Regions from separate parts of the Rhodobacter sp. P1_C2 genome, predicted to be linked through region 1. Evidence: riboswitches for the same ligand, from Rfam matches in the RefSeq annotation. Region 1 holds a riboswitch; the other holds the start of a gene.
What was found. A riboswitch is a leader RNA that binds a small molecule or an ion and turns the genes downstream of it on or off. The one in region 1 is predicted to bind cobalamin.
Positions count from the first base shown of each region.

Region 2: linked by a shared signal. The riboswitch ahead of AC1DZT_RS00750 (aromatic ring-hydroxylating oxygenase subunit alpha) and the one ahead of AC1DZT_RS21180 (DUF1636 family protein) in region 1 are both predicted to bind cobalamin.

Region 1 is NZ_JBFUAG010000015.1:52,278-58,141, forward strand. Features, by position in the region: gene AC1DZT_RS21165 (cobyric acid synthase) at 1-379, opposite strand, end outside; gene AC1DZT_RS21170 (HAD family hydrolase) at 376-978, opposite strand; gene cobO (cob(I)yrinic acid a,c-diamide adenosyltransferase) at 975-1,619, opposite strand; cobalamin riboswitch at 1,657-1,865, shown strand; gene AC1DZT_RS21180 (DUF1636 family protein) at 1,947-2,297, shown strand; gene cobW (cobalamin biosynthesis protein CobW) at 2,299-3,327, shown strand; gene cobN (cobaltochelatase subunit CobN) at 3,329-5,864, shown strand, end outside.
Region 2 is NZ_JBFUAG010000001.1:149,002-154,865, forward strand. Features, by position in the region: gene AC1DZT_RS00735 (sensor histidine kinase) at 1-277, shown strand, start outside; gene AC1DZT_RS00740 (response regulator) at 417-1,082, shown strand; gene AC1DZT_RS00745 (FAD-binding oxidoreductase) at 1,131-2,222, opposite strand; gene AC1DZT_RS00750 (aromatic ring-hydroxylating oxygenase subunit alpha) at 2,226-3,464, opposite strand; cobalamin riboswitch at 3,560-3,757, opposite strand; gene AC1DZT_RS00755 (amidohydrolase) at 3,830-5,395, opposite strand; gene AC1DZT_RS00760 (oxidoreductase) at 5,399-5,864, opposite strand, start outside.

The DNA.
Region 1 (5,864 bases):
GGTCATGCCGGGCGGCAAGGCGTTGAAAACTTTCCAGAACCGGGGCCATCAGGCTGGGCTTCAGCGCGGCATAGTCGCGCGCCTTGACGGTGGCGATGCGCTTGCCCTGCACGACGACCTGGCTGCCGACCTCGGATTCCGGTTTCAGAAGCACCGGGTTCATGTCGGTATGCGGCTCCAGCCCGCAAGCCAGCGCCTGCAGGGCCTGGGCACGGCCGATCTCGCCGCCATCCACCGTCACAGCGGCATTGTTCGACATGTTCTGCGGCTTGAAGGGTGCCACGGACAGCCCGCGCAACCTTGCGGCGCGGCAGAGGCCGGCTACGATCAGCGACTTGCCGACATTGGAGCCGGCACCTTGAATCATGAAGGCTGTCATGGGGTTACGCCCAGAACCTCGGGCAGGTGGTGCCGGGTTTCCTCGGTGAAGTGAAAGACCTGCCAGCCGCGGGCGCGGGCGGCCTCGATGTTCCTTGCGGCATCGTCGATCAACAGAATCTCCTCCGGCGCATGGCCGGACCAGGATTCGATCTCGGCAAAGAACCCGGCGTCGGGCTTCTTCACCCCCATCCGGCCCGAGGCGAAGATATGGCGGAAGTGCTGCGACAGAGCCAGGCCATGCCAGATGTGATCGGCGCGGTGGGTCTCGTTGTTGGTGGCGATGACGCCGGGCAGGGCGCAGGCCTGAAGCCAGCCCAGAACCTGCATGTCCAGATTGGCGTCCTTGGCGAGCCAATAGTCCAGCACCACGCGCGGGCTGTGCGGCACCTCGTATGCCGCGACGTAATCGGCCAGAAGCGCCATCAGGTCGAGCTTTCCGGTCAGAACCGGGACGAAATTGCGCTCGTTATAGACGAAATCGGTGAAATCCCGGGCCGAGACGCCGAGATCTTCCTCGAAAGTCCTTTGCCAGGCCTCGAAGCCATGGGCATAGCCGCGGTTCAGCACGCCGTCGAAATCCCAGGCGACCAGTTTCAAAACTCAACCCCCGGCTGGGCCTTGATGCCGGAGCGGAAGGGGTGCTTGACCAGGGTCATCTCGGTGACCAGATCGGCGGCCTCGATCAGCGCGTCCGAGGCGCCGCGGCCGGTCAGGCAGACATGGGTCAGGGGCGGTTTCTCGGCCTTCAGAAAGGCCACGACCTCATCGACGTTGATGTAATCGTAACGCATCGCGATGATGATCTCGTCCAGCAGGACAAAGCGGATGTCGGGGTCACGGATCAGATCCTTGGCCTTGGCCCAGCCGGCCTGGGCTGCGGCAATGTCGCGGGCGCGGTCCTGGGTTTCCCAGGTAAAGCCTTCACCCATCGCATGAAACTCGCAAAGATCGGCGAAGTTTTCGGTGAGCAAGCGCCGCTCGCCGGTATCCCAGGCGCCCTTGATGAACTGGACCACGGCGCAGGGCATCTCATGCGCGACACAGCGCAGGATCATCCCGAAACCGGAGGAGGATTTGCCCTTGCCCGTGCCGGTATGAACGATGATCAGCCCGTGATCGCCGGCCTTGCCCGCCATGATCTTGTCGCGCGCGGCCTTCTTCTTGGCCATCTTGGCATTGTGGCGCGCATCCGGATTGACGGTATTTTCAGGCGAGGTGTCGGTTTCAACAGATGACATGGCGGCTCGTGTCCTTGACGTTATGCGCCCATCCTGCCAGAGGTACGGCGGTGCTGGTGCCCGTTTTGAGACTGATACTCTTACGACAGGCGAAAAGGGAATGCGACAGGTGAAAACCTGGGAAGCAGCCGCCCCCGCGACCGTGACCGGAGAGGTCGTCCAAGCCACTGGGAAACCGGGAAGGCGGGCGACCGGGGGAAACCCAGCTCCGCAAGCCGGGAGACCTGCCAGCACCTGAGACTTTGACGGACGGGGTGTGCCGTGGCGAGTTGGGGGTTTTCCCCCTTTTCGCGGCATTGCCCCCAGAGATTGCCCCGTGGGAGGAAGATGACCGCGCGACTGCATATCTGCATGACCTGCAAGGCCGGGCTGGCCGAGGAGGGCCCCTGCATGGGCGCCCGGCTTTGGGCTGCCATCGCCGCCCTGCCGGTTCCCGAAGGGGTTCAGGTCCTGCCGGTCGACTGTCTTTCGGCCTGCAACACCGGCGCTTCGGTCGCCCTGTCCAAACCCGGCGCCTGGGGCTATGTCTATGGCCGGATGTCGGAGGAGAACGCCGCCGATATTCTCGCCGGGGCCGCCGCCTATGCGCGCACCTCGGATGGTCTGGTGCCCTGGCGCGAACGTCCGGTGATCTTCCGCAAACAATCCATCGCCCGCATTCCCCCTATGGAGGTCTGACATGACCGATCTTGCAAAAATTCCCGTCACGGTGATCACAGGCTTCCTTGGCGCGGGGAAAACCACGCTGATCCGGCACCTTATGGCCAATCCGCAAGGCAAGCGCCTGGCCGTTCTGGTCAATGAATTCGGCACCGTGGGTGTCGATGGCGATATCCTGCGCTCTTGCGCCGACGAGAATTGCCCGACCGAGAATATCGTCGAGCTGGCCAATGGCTGCATCTGCTGCACCGTCGCGGACGAGTTCATCCCGACGATCGAGGCTTTGCTGGCCCTGCCCAAGCGCCCCGATCATATCCTGATCGAAACCTCGGGCCTGGCTTTGCCCAAGCCCTTGCTCAAGGCCTTTGACTGGCCGGGCATCCGCAGCCTGATCACCGTCGATGGCGTGATCACCCTGGCCGATGCCGAGGCGGTGGCCGCAGGCCATTTCGCGGGCGAGCTGACCCCGGCGCAGATCGCCGCGGGCGAACATGACACGCCTTTGGGCGAGGTATTCGAGGATCAGATCGCCTGCGCCGATATCGTGCTTCTGACCAAGGCCGATCTGGCCGGTGAGGCTGGTGTCGCCGCCGCCCGCGAGGTCGTCACCGCCGAGGCCGCCGAAAAGGGCCGCAAGCTGCCGATCCTGACGATGAGCGAAGGGGTGATCGACCCGCGGGTGATCCTTGGCCTCAACGCCGCAGCCGAGGACGACCTCGCCGGCCGGCCCAGCCACCACGACGGCGAGGACGGCCACGAACATGACGATTTCAACTCGATCGTCGTCGAACTTGCCGAGGTCGCCTCGGTCGAGGATCTGACCGCCGCAATCCTGAAACTGGCGCGCGACCAGAAGATCCTGCGCGTCAAGGGCTATGTCGCGGTCAAGGGCAAGCCGATGCGCCTCTTGGTACAGGCCGTGGGCGAGCGGATCCGCACGCAATACGACCGGCTCTGGGGCACCACGCCGCGCAGCTCGCATCTGGTGGTGATCGCCGAACAGGGCGACATCGACGAAGCCGCCATCCGCGCGGTTCTGGGGGCCTGAGATGCACGTCGTCTTCCGCGAGAGTCACGGGCTGGAGGAGACGGCCACGCCGTTCGATCCGGGTCAGGACCCTGCGGATCTGATCGTGCTGTCCTTCTCGGACAGTGATCTGGGCGCCTTTGCCGCCGGCTGGGGCCGTGCGATGGGCAAATTGCCCCAACTGCGCCTGTGCAATCTGGTGGCTTTGCGGCATCCGGTCTCGGTCGACACCTATATCGAGCGGACGGCTGCGGGCGCCAAGGCCATTCTGGTGCGGCTGATCGGGGGCGAGGCCTATTGGGCCTATGGCCTGGCCTCTTTGGGGGATCTCGCGCGGCGCAAGGGGATTGCCCTGGCCGTCCTGCCCGCCGATGGCCGCGAGGATGCACGGCTGGACGAGATTTCGACCCTGCCAGTCTCGACCCTGCGGCGGTTGCAGGCGCTCTGCGATGCGGGCGGCGCCGTGGCGGCCCAGGCGGCGCTGGCGCAGCTGTCGCTGGCAGCGGGGCTTTATGCCGGGCCGGTCCTGGGTGACAAGCGGGTGCCGGATTGCGGATTTTACGAGCCGGGGCAGGGGGTTAGCGCGCAATCCTCACCCGGTGGCGTGGCCGTGGTCTTCTACCGGTCTTACCTGACCGCCGCCGATACCGCGCCGATCGACGCGCTGATCCTCGCCTTGCGCGCGGCGGGTCTGCCGGCCTTCGGCGTTTTTGCGCCCTCGCTGAAAGGCGAAGCGGCACATTGGGTGCGGCAGGCCTTGCAGGCGGCGGCGCCGGTTGCGGTGATCAATGCCACCGCCTTTTCGGCCAAGGGGCCGGATGGCACCTCGCCGCTCGACCTTGGCTGCCCGGTGTTCCAGGTGGCGCTTTCGACGGCACGGCGGCGCGACTGGGCGGGTTCGGCGCGCGGGCTTTCGCCCTCGGACCTTGCGATGCATGTGGTTCTGCCCGAGGTCGATGGCCGCCTGCTCGCCGGGGTGATCAGCTTCAAAAGCCCTGGCAAGCGCGACCCCGACCTGCAATTCTCGCGCTTCGCCCATCGCGCCGATGCCGAGCGGATCGCCGCCGTGGTCGCCCGGGTCAAGGCCTGGGTCACCCTCGCCCGGACCGCGAAGGCGGAGGTGAAGCTGGCCCTCATCCTCTCCACCTATCCCGGCCGCGCCCATCAGATGGCCCACGCCGTGGGCCTCGATGCCCTGGCCTCGGCCGAGGCGCTGCTCGCCGACCTGGGCGAAGCGGGCTATGACATCCCGCAGGGCACCCTCGCAGCCGAGGGGATTGCGCACGAGGCCGCCTTCTGGCCCCTTGCAGATTATCGGAACGCTCTCCGTGCCTTGCCCGAGGATCTTCAACAAGCGTTGAGCCTCTGGGGCAGCCCCGAAGCCGACCCGCTGTTCCAGGATGGCGGCTTCCGCTTCCCCTGTCTGCAGCGCGGCAAGGCTCTGATCGCCCTGCAGCCCGAACGCGGTCGCAGCACCCTGCGCGATGCCGAATATCACGACCTTTCCGCCACGCCGCGGCATTCCTACGTCGCCTTTTACCTCTGGCTGCGGGCGCAGGGCATCGACGCGCTGATCCATATGGGCGCGCATGGCACGCTGGAATGGCTGCCCGGCAAATCGGTCGCCCTCTCCGCCACCTGTTGGCCCGAGGCGTTGATCGGTGCGACCCCGGTGATCTATCCTTTCATCGTCAACGATCCCGGCGAGGCCGCCCAGGCCAAGCGCCGCATCGGCGCCGTCACCATCGGCCATATGCCGCCGCCCCTGGCCGAGGCGGGCGTGCCGCAGAATCTGCAATCTTTGGAACGGCTTCTGGACGAATATTCCACCGCCGACGGCATCGACCCCTCGCGCCGCGACCGCCTGATCCAGGCGATCCGCGACGAGGCGCAGGTTCAGGGCGTCGAGGCCGACCTCGACCTGCCCGCCGATGCCTCGCCTGCCGAGGCGATCACCCGGATCGACCGTTTCGTCTGCGACATCAAGGAAAGCCAGTACGGCGACGGGCTGCACATCTTTGGCCGCGGCCCGCAGGGCAACGCCGAGCGTGACGGCGTGCTGGCCGCCCTGGCCGGCCAAAGGGTCGAGGCCGGTCCCGCAGGCTCGCCCAACCGGGGCAGGCTGGATGTGCTGCCGACCGGGCGCAACCTTTATGCCGTCGATCCCCGCGCCGTGCCCTCGCGCGCCGCCCATGCCCAGGGCATCAAACTGGCCGAGGAGCTGATCCGCCGCCACCTGCAGGACCATGGCGATTATCCGCGCGGGCTGGTCGTCGACCTCTGGGGCTCGGCCACGATGCGGACCGCGGGCGAGGATTTCGCCATGGCGCTGCATCTGGCGGGTCTGGCGCCGCTCTGGGACGAAAACGCCGCACGGGTCTCCGGGGTAGAGGTGATCCCGTTGGCCTTGCTGGGCCGGCCGCGGATTGATGTGACACTCAGGGTCTCGGGCCTGTTCCGCGATATTTTCCCGGGCCTTGCGCAGCTTTTCGAAACCGGCGCCGCAGCTTTGGCCGCACGGGACGAAGCACCCGAAGACAACCCTTATCTTATGCCAA
Region 2 (5,864 bases), on a different contig from region 1:
CCGCGATGCGCGGACCAGCCGCATCACCGTGACCTCGCGCAGCGAGGCGGGCACGACGGTTCTGCATTTCGGCGATGACGGGCCGGGGGTGGACCCGATCTACCGCGAGCGGATCTTTCAGGCGATGACGACCCTGCGTTCGCGCGATGAGGTGGAAGGCAGCGGCATGGGCCTCGCCCATCTGCGCAAGATCCTGCAGCTTTATGGCGGCAGCCTGACCTGGGTCGACCGCGCCGATGGCCGTGGCGTCTCCTTCGATCTGCGGTTTCCGGATTAGGTGAAACCCTTAAGACTTAAGCGAATTTTGTGACGTCTCTTGCGTAAAGACCCTGTCGCGGCGGCCAGAAAGTTTACCATTTGGAAGGTGCCTTGTCGCAAGCTGAACCATGCCGCACGACCAGGTAGGAGCAGGTGAGATGAATGATTATTCAACCGAGTGGTCCTCGGGCGTCAGCACGAACTTGCCGGCGATCCGGACTTTGGTGCTGGATGACAGCAGCTTTGACCGCAAGCGGATCCGGCGGATGGGCGACGGGCTGGACCTGAAGCTGAACTTCGAGGAGGCGGGCTCGGTCGCGATGCTGCGGGACTGTCTGGACCGGCAAAGCTTCGACCTTTTCCTGATCGACTACATGCTGCCGGAGGCGGATGGTCTCGCCGCACTGGAGATGATCCGCAACCACCGCGGCCAGGCGGATTCGGTTGCCATCATGATCTCCGGTCAGGCGGACCAGCGGGTGGCGGTTTCGGCGATGAAGAAGGGGTTTCAGGATTTCATCGTGAAATCGGATATTTCGCCGCAATCCCTGCGCGGCGCGGTTCTGGGCGCCCTCAACACTTCGCGCCAGTTTTCCCGCTATTTCGACCGGCCGAAACCGGATCTGGGCCTGGAAGACATGCGCCACCTGTTGCAGCTTGCGGTCGAGGACCCGGTCATCCGAGACATCCTGCGCCGCCCGATGCAAGAGGGGCTGGAGGCGATGGCCCGCATGGTCGGTGTCGGCTGGGGCATGCAGGCCAGCCCGGAGATTGCGCAGTTCCTGATCGAATTCGAACAGGCGGACACGTTCGAGTTCCGCTGAACCCCGCAGGGGGCACCACGGGCGGGGTCGGCCCCCGCCCGCCTTGAGTCACACCGCGACCGAGATCTTGCCCATCGGGTTGGAACAGCAGGCCAGGATATAGCCATCGGCAATATCCTCGTCCGAGATGCCGCCGTTGTGGACCATATGGACCTCGCCCGACAGTTTCTTGACCTTGCAGGTGCCGCAAAGCCCGAAAGTGCAGCCCGAGGGGATGTTGAGGCCGGACCGCTTCGCCACGGCCAGAACGGTATCGGTCTCGCCGCAGGCGGTGACGACGCCGCTCGAGGCAAAGGTGATCTCGGCGGTGGCGCCCTCTTCCGGGACCACGTCATCCATGATCGGCGCATCGGCCTCGGTGGCGACGGCGACGCCGAAACTTTCCTGGTGATAGCGCGTCATGTCATAGCCGATGCTCTGCAGCATCTCGCGCACGGCCTGCATGAAGGGCTCGGGTCCACAGCAGAAGACCTCGCGGTCCAGATAATCCGGCGCCATCAGGCCCAGCATGATCTGGCTGAGACGGCCCTTGTACCCGGGCCAGGCGCGGAACGGATCGGGCTCTTCCACCGTGAAGCGCAGCTGCAAGCCGGGCACGCGGTTGGCGAACTGCTCCAGCCTTTCGCGGAAGATGATCTCCGACGGGCGGCGCGCGGCGTGGACGAACACGATGTCCGGCATCTCGCCCGAATCCCAGGCCCAGGTCGTCATCGACATCATCGGCGTGATGCCCGACCCGGCCGAGATGAAGAGGTACTTCTTCGCCGGATGGCGATGGAAGCTGAAAATCCCCGCCGGACCAAAGGCGCGGATCTTCATCCCCGGCTTCAGATGGTCCAGCATCCAGCGCGTCCCGATCGAGGTGCTTTGCGCCTTCACCGTGATCGAAATCGACAGGGGCCGCGAGGGCGAGGAGGAGATCGTATAGGTCCGCTGCACATTGCCAGCGGGCCCTTTCTTGGGGTCCACTGGCAGATCCAGCGTGATGAACTGTCCCGGCTGATAGTCGAACCACGCGCCCGAAGGCGCGCGGAAGGTGAAGGACGCGGTGTCGTCATTCTCTGGCACGATCATCGCGCATTCCAGAAGCTCGGAATCGTTCCAGGGTTCGACGGACCAGTTCAGACGCGACTTGGCCATGATTTACTCCGCAGCCAGGGCAGGTTTCGGCGCCAGACGGTCGCCCATCACGCCACAATACCAATCGACGAACTGGATGACACCTTCTTCCTGAACGGCGGAATAGGGGCCGGGCTCGTAGGCGGGCGACAGGATGCCCTTCTGGTTTTCCTCGACCACGACGCGGTCTTCGTCATTGGTGTTGATCCAGACCTCGGTCAGGTTCTTCAGGTCGTAATCCACGCCTTCTTCCGCATCCTTGGGCACCAGCCAGAAAGTGGTGACCTGGGTCTCGGTGGCGGAGATCGGCAGCACCCGGAAGGTGATGGCGTGATCGGCCAGGAAGTGGTTCCAGGTGTTGGGATAGTGGAAGAACAACAGGCTGCCGGCGTCGTTGAAGGGCATCTTGCCCATTTTCTTCGACACGGCGGCCTTGGTGTCCATCGTGTAGCTTTCGGCGTTGTTCAGAAGCGGGATCCGCGCCAGGCGCCATTGCATGTCGGGATGGTTGACGAAGCGCGAGGGCAGACCCGCCGCCTCGCAGCGCGTCCAGTGGGCGAGGATGTCGGGCGAGGCCGAATCCGGCCCTTCCATCGCCGTCATCCGCGGATTGTCGGAATAGGTCCGGCAGAGCGAGGGGTGCGAGCCGCCGCAGTGATAGCACTCGCGGTTGTTTTCCAGCACCAGTTTCCAGTTGCCCTTTTCGACGATGGTCGAGGAATAGGCCACCTTGGCATCCTTCAGCCCCGAGGGCGCAAGGTAGGTCATCATCACCTTGGCCAGATCGGCGATCGGCGGCGGCACCTGGGCGAGGCAAATGAAGATCATCCCGCCCAGATCGACGCAATGCACCTTCTTCAGGCCATGGGCAGCGGGGTCGAAGCCTTCCTGCATGTCGCGGGCGTAAAGCAGTTTGCCGTCAAGGTCATAGGTCCATTGGTGATAGGGGCAGACCAGCTTCGGCGAGCTGCCGTTTTCCTTGGCGCAGAGCCGCTGGCCACGGTGGCGGCAGACGTTGTGAAAGGCGCGGACCATGCCGTCGTTGCCCCGGGTGATCACCACCGGATAGGCCCCGACCTGCAGCGTCGCAAAGGCGCCGGTCTTGGCCACTTCGGCAGAGGGCACGGCGAACAGCCATTCGCGGTAAAAGATCTGCTCCAGATCGGCCTCATAAACCCCCTCGTCGCAGTAAAGCGCGCGGGTCAGCGAGTAATTGGGGCGGCGCGCATCAAGTTCGGCGCGGATTTCGGCGGTCTTCAGCATGTTGCACCTATGTGGTCCGCGCCTCCCCGCGCGGAACGATTGTGGAAGTGGACCGACCGGCAACGCGTCCTCCCGCGTCGCCAATCGCCCCGGGGCGTGACGTCTGGTGCAAGGCTGGTTTCCGGGCTGCGGATCAGGACCTTGCAGTCCCGGCGCGACACCTTCCCGAAGCGAGCTTCAGTGGCCTCCCGTCACGCCGCTTTTTCCGTCACCGTTGCGGGGGCAGCGCCGGCTTTTCACCGGCTTCCCAATTCTCCACCGTCGCCGATGGCACCTTACCCGGCCTATAGAGCATGTCGCAAGCGGACCGGATAGATCATTTGCGACATGCCAAGGCGCGGCGGAGACGCGGGGCGCGGGCGCGCTCAAATTGCGGGCGGCCAGACCTGCTGGCCCCGGCTGATCACGCGCAGTATCCGGCAGGCCTGCGGGTCATGGGCGAGGGCGGCAGGGTCGCCCTCGACGAGAATCAGGTCGGCGGGGGCGCCGGGGGCCAGGTTTCGGCCTTCGGTATAGGCAGCCAGCGCCGCGCTCAGCGGTATGCGCTGGTCCAGCACGCCCGCGGACCAGGGCTGGCGCGACAGGGCGCAATGGAGAGCATGGAAGGGCGACAGGGGCGAGACCGGCCAATCGGTGCCGAAGACCAGCTTGACCCCCTGCGCCGCGATCGCCTTCCAGGCGAAGGTATCGCCCCAGCGCTCGGGCGACATGATGGAAATGGTCGGCTCCAGCGGCAGCCCGGCCAGCCCCGGCGGATGCACCGGCTGCATCGAGGCGGTGACACCCAGAGCCGCCAGCCGGGGCAGGTCGTCGGGGTGGATCATGTCGATATGTTCGATCTGGTGACGGATGCGGCTGCGATTGGTCCGGATCGCCGCCTCATAGCCATCCAGCGCCGCGCGCACCGCACCATCGCCCACCGCATGGGTGGCGATGCTGAGGCCAAGCGCATCAGCCTCGATGCAGTTGCGGGCAAATTCCTCGGGCGTGAAAAGCGGGGCAGAGCGGAAGCCGGGGCGGTCGGGGTAATCGTCGGTGCGAAAGGCGGTCCAGGTGTCGAAAACCCCGTCCATGAACATCTTGACCCGGCCGAAGCTGAGCCGTCCGACCGGCGCACGCCCGGCACAGGTCAGCAGCGCGCGACGGCGTTCGTCGCTTTGCCCCGGCACCAAAGTCATCGGCAGGCTGATGTCCAGCGGCAGACCCTCGTCCGCCATCTCGCTCAGCAGATCGGCAAGATAAAGGTTGCCGTCCATGTTGACGACCGAGGTGATGCCGTGGCGCAGGCATTCCGCGATGGCGCGCCTCAGCGTTTCCTTGTCGCGCGCCCGTTGCGCCTGGGTGACCGCCTCCGGTTCCAACCCCGACAGGGCCAGGCTTTCCCGCCCGCCCGAGGGCCCGAGGTTGCGCACCAGGTTCATCGCGGCAAACTCGCGCAGCTCGCCGGTGGCAAGCCCGTCGGGTCCCATCACCACCTCCGACCCCGGCCCGGCATCGGCCCCCGCGAGGATGCCGGCCAGCCGCAGGGCGGCGGTATTGGCCCAGGCGCAGTGAAAATCGGTCGCGGCGATGCAAAGCGGCTGGTCGGGCAGGATCGCATCCAATGCGTGACGGTCGGGGCGCTGGGCGCCGAGCAGGTCGTAGTTGGCGGCATAGGCACAGATCAGCTCGCCCGCCGGGGTGGCACTGGCCCGCGGCAGCAGGGCGGCCCGCAGCGCCTCGGCGTCGTGGATATGGGCGAGGTTGACCTGCTCCAGCGTCACGCCGCCAGGGAAGAGATGCAGGTGGCCGTCGCGGAAGGCGGGCAGGGCAAGGGTGCCCGCGCCCTCGGCAGGGGTGACGGCGGTGATCAGACCGTCCCGAAAGGTCAGATCATGGCTGCCCTCCTGCCCGAAGAAGCGCAGGCCGCGCAGGATATGTGGCTCTGACATGGCCTAATCCTCCAATCTGGTGACTTCGCGACGGAAGGGCATCGCGTCGCCGATGTCGGCCTCATCCAGCTCGCGGGCATAGCGGTGGCCGGCGAACGTGGCCCAGGCGATGGGCGCCGGCGCCGCCGCGTCGCCGATCACCTTGACGGAACGGATGCCGGCATCAGCCCAATCCGACTCGCGGGCCTTCAGTGCCAGATACAGCGCATCTTCGGACAGGCGCGAGGTCACCAGCACCACCGCGTCGCAGTCCACCGTTCCGGGCGCGCCGGTATAGGTGCAATTCGTCGCCACCCCGCCCGCCTGCAGAGACGTCACCCCGGTGTTGAGCACGATCCTGACGCCAAGCCCCGCCAGCCGCCGATGGATCGCGGCCTGCTCCAGCGTGTTGGCCGTCCAGTCCGAGACAAAGGCCGAGGGCGTGATCAGCGTCACCTGACAGCCGGCCTGCGCGCAAAGTTCGGCCAGC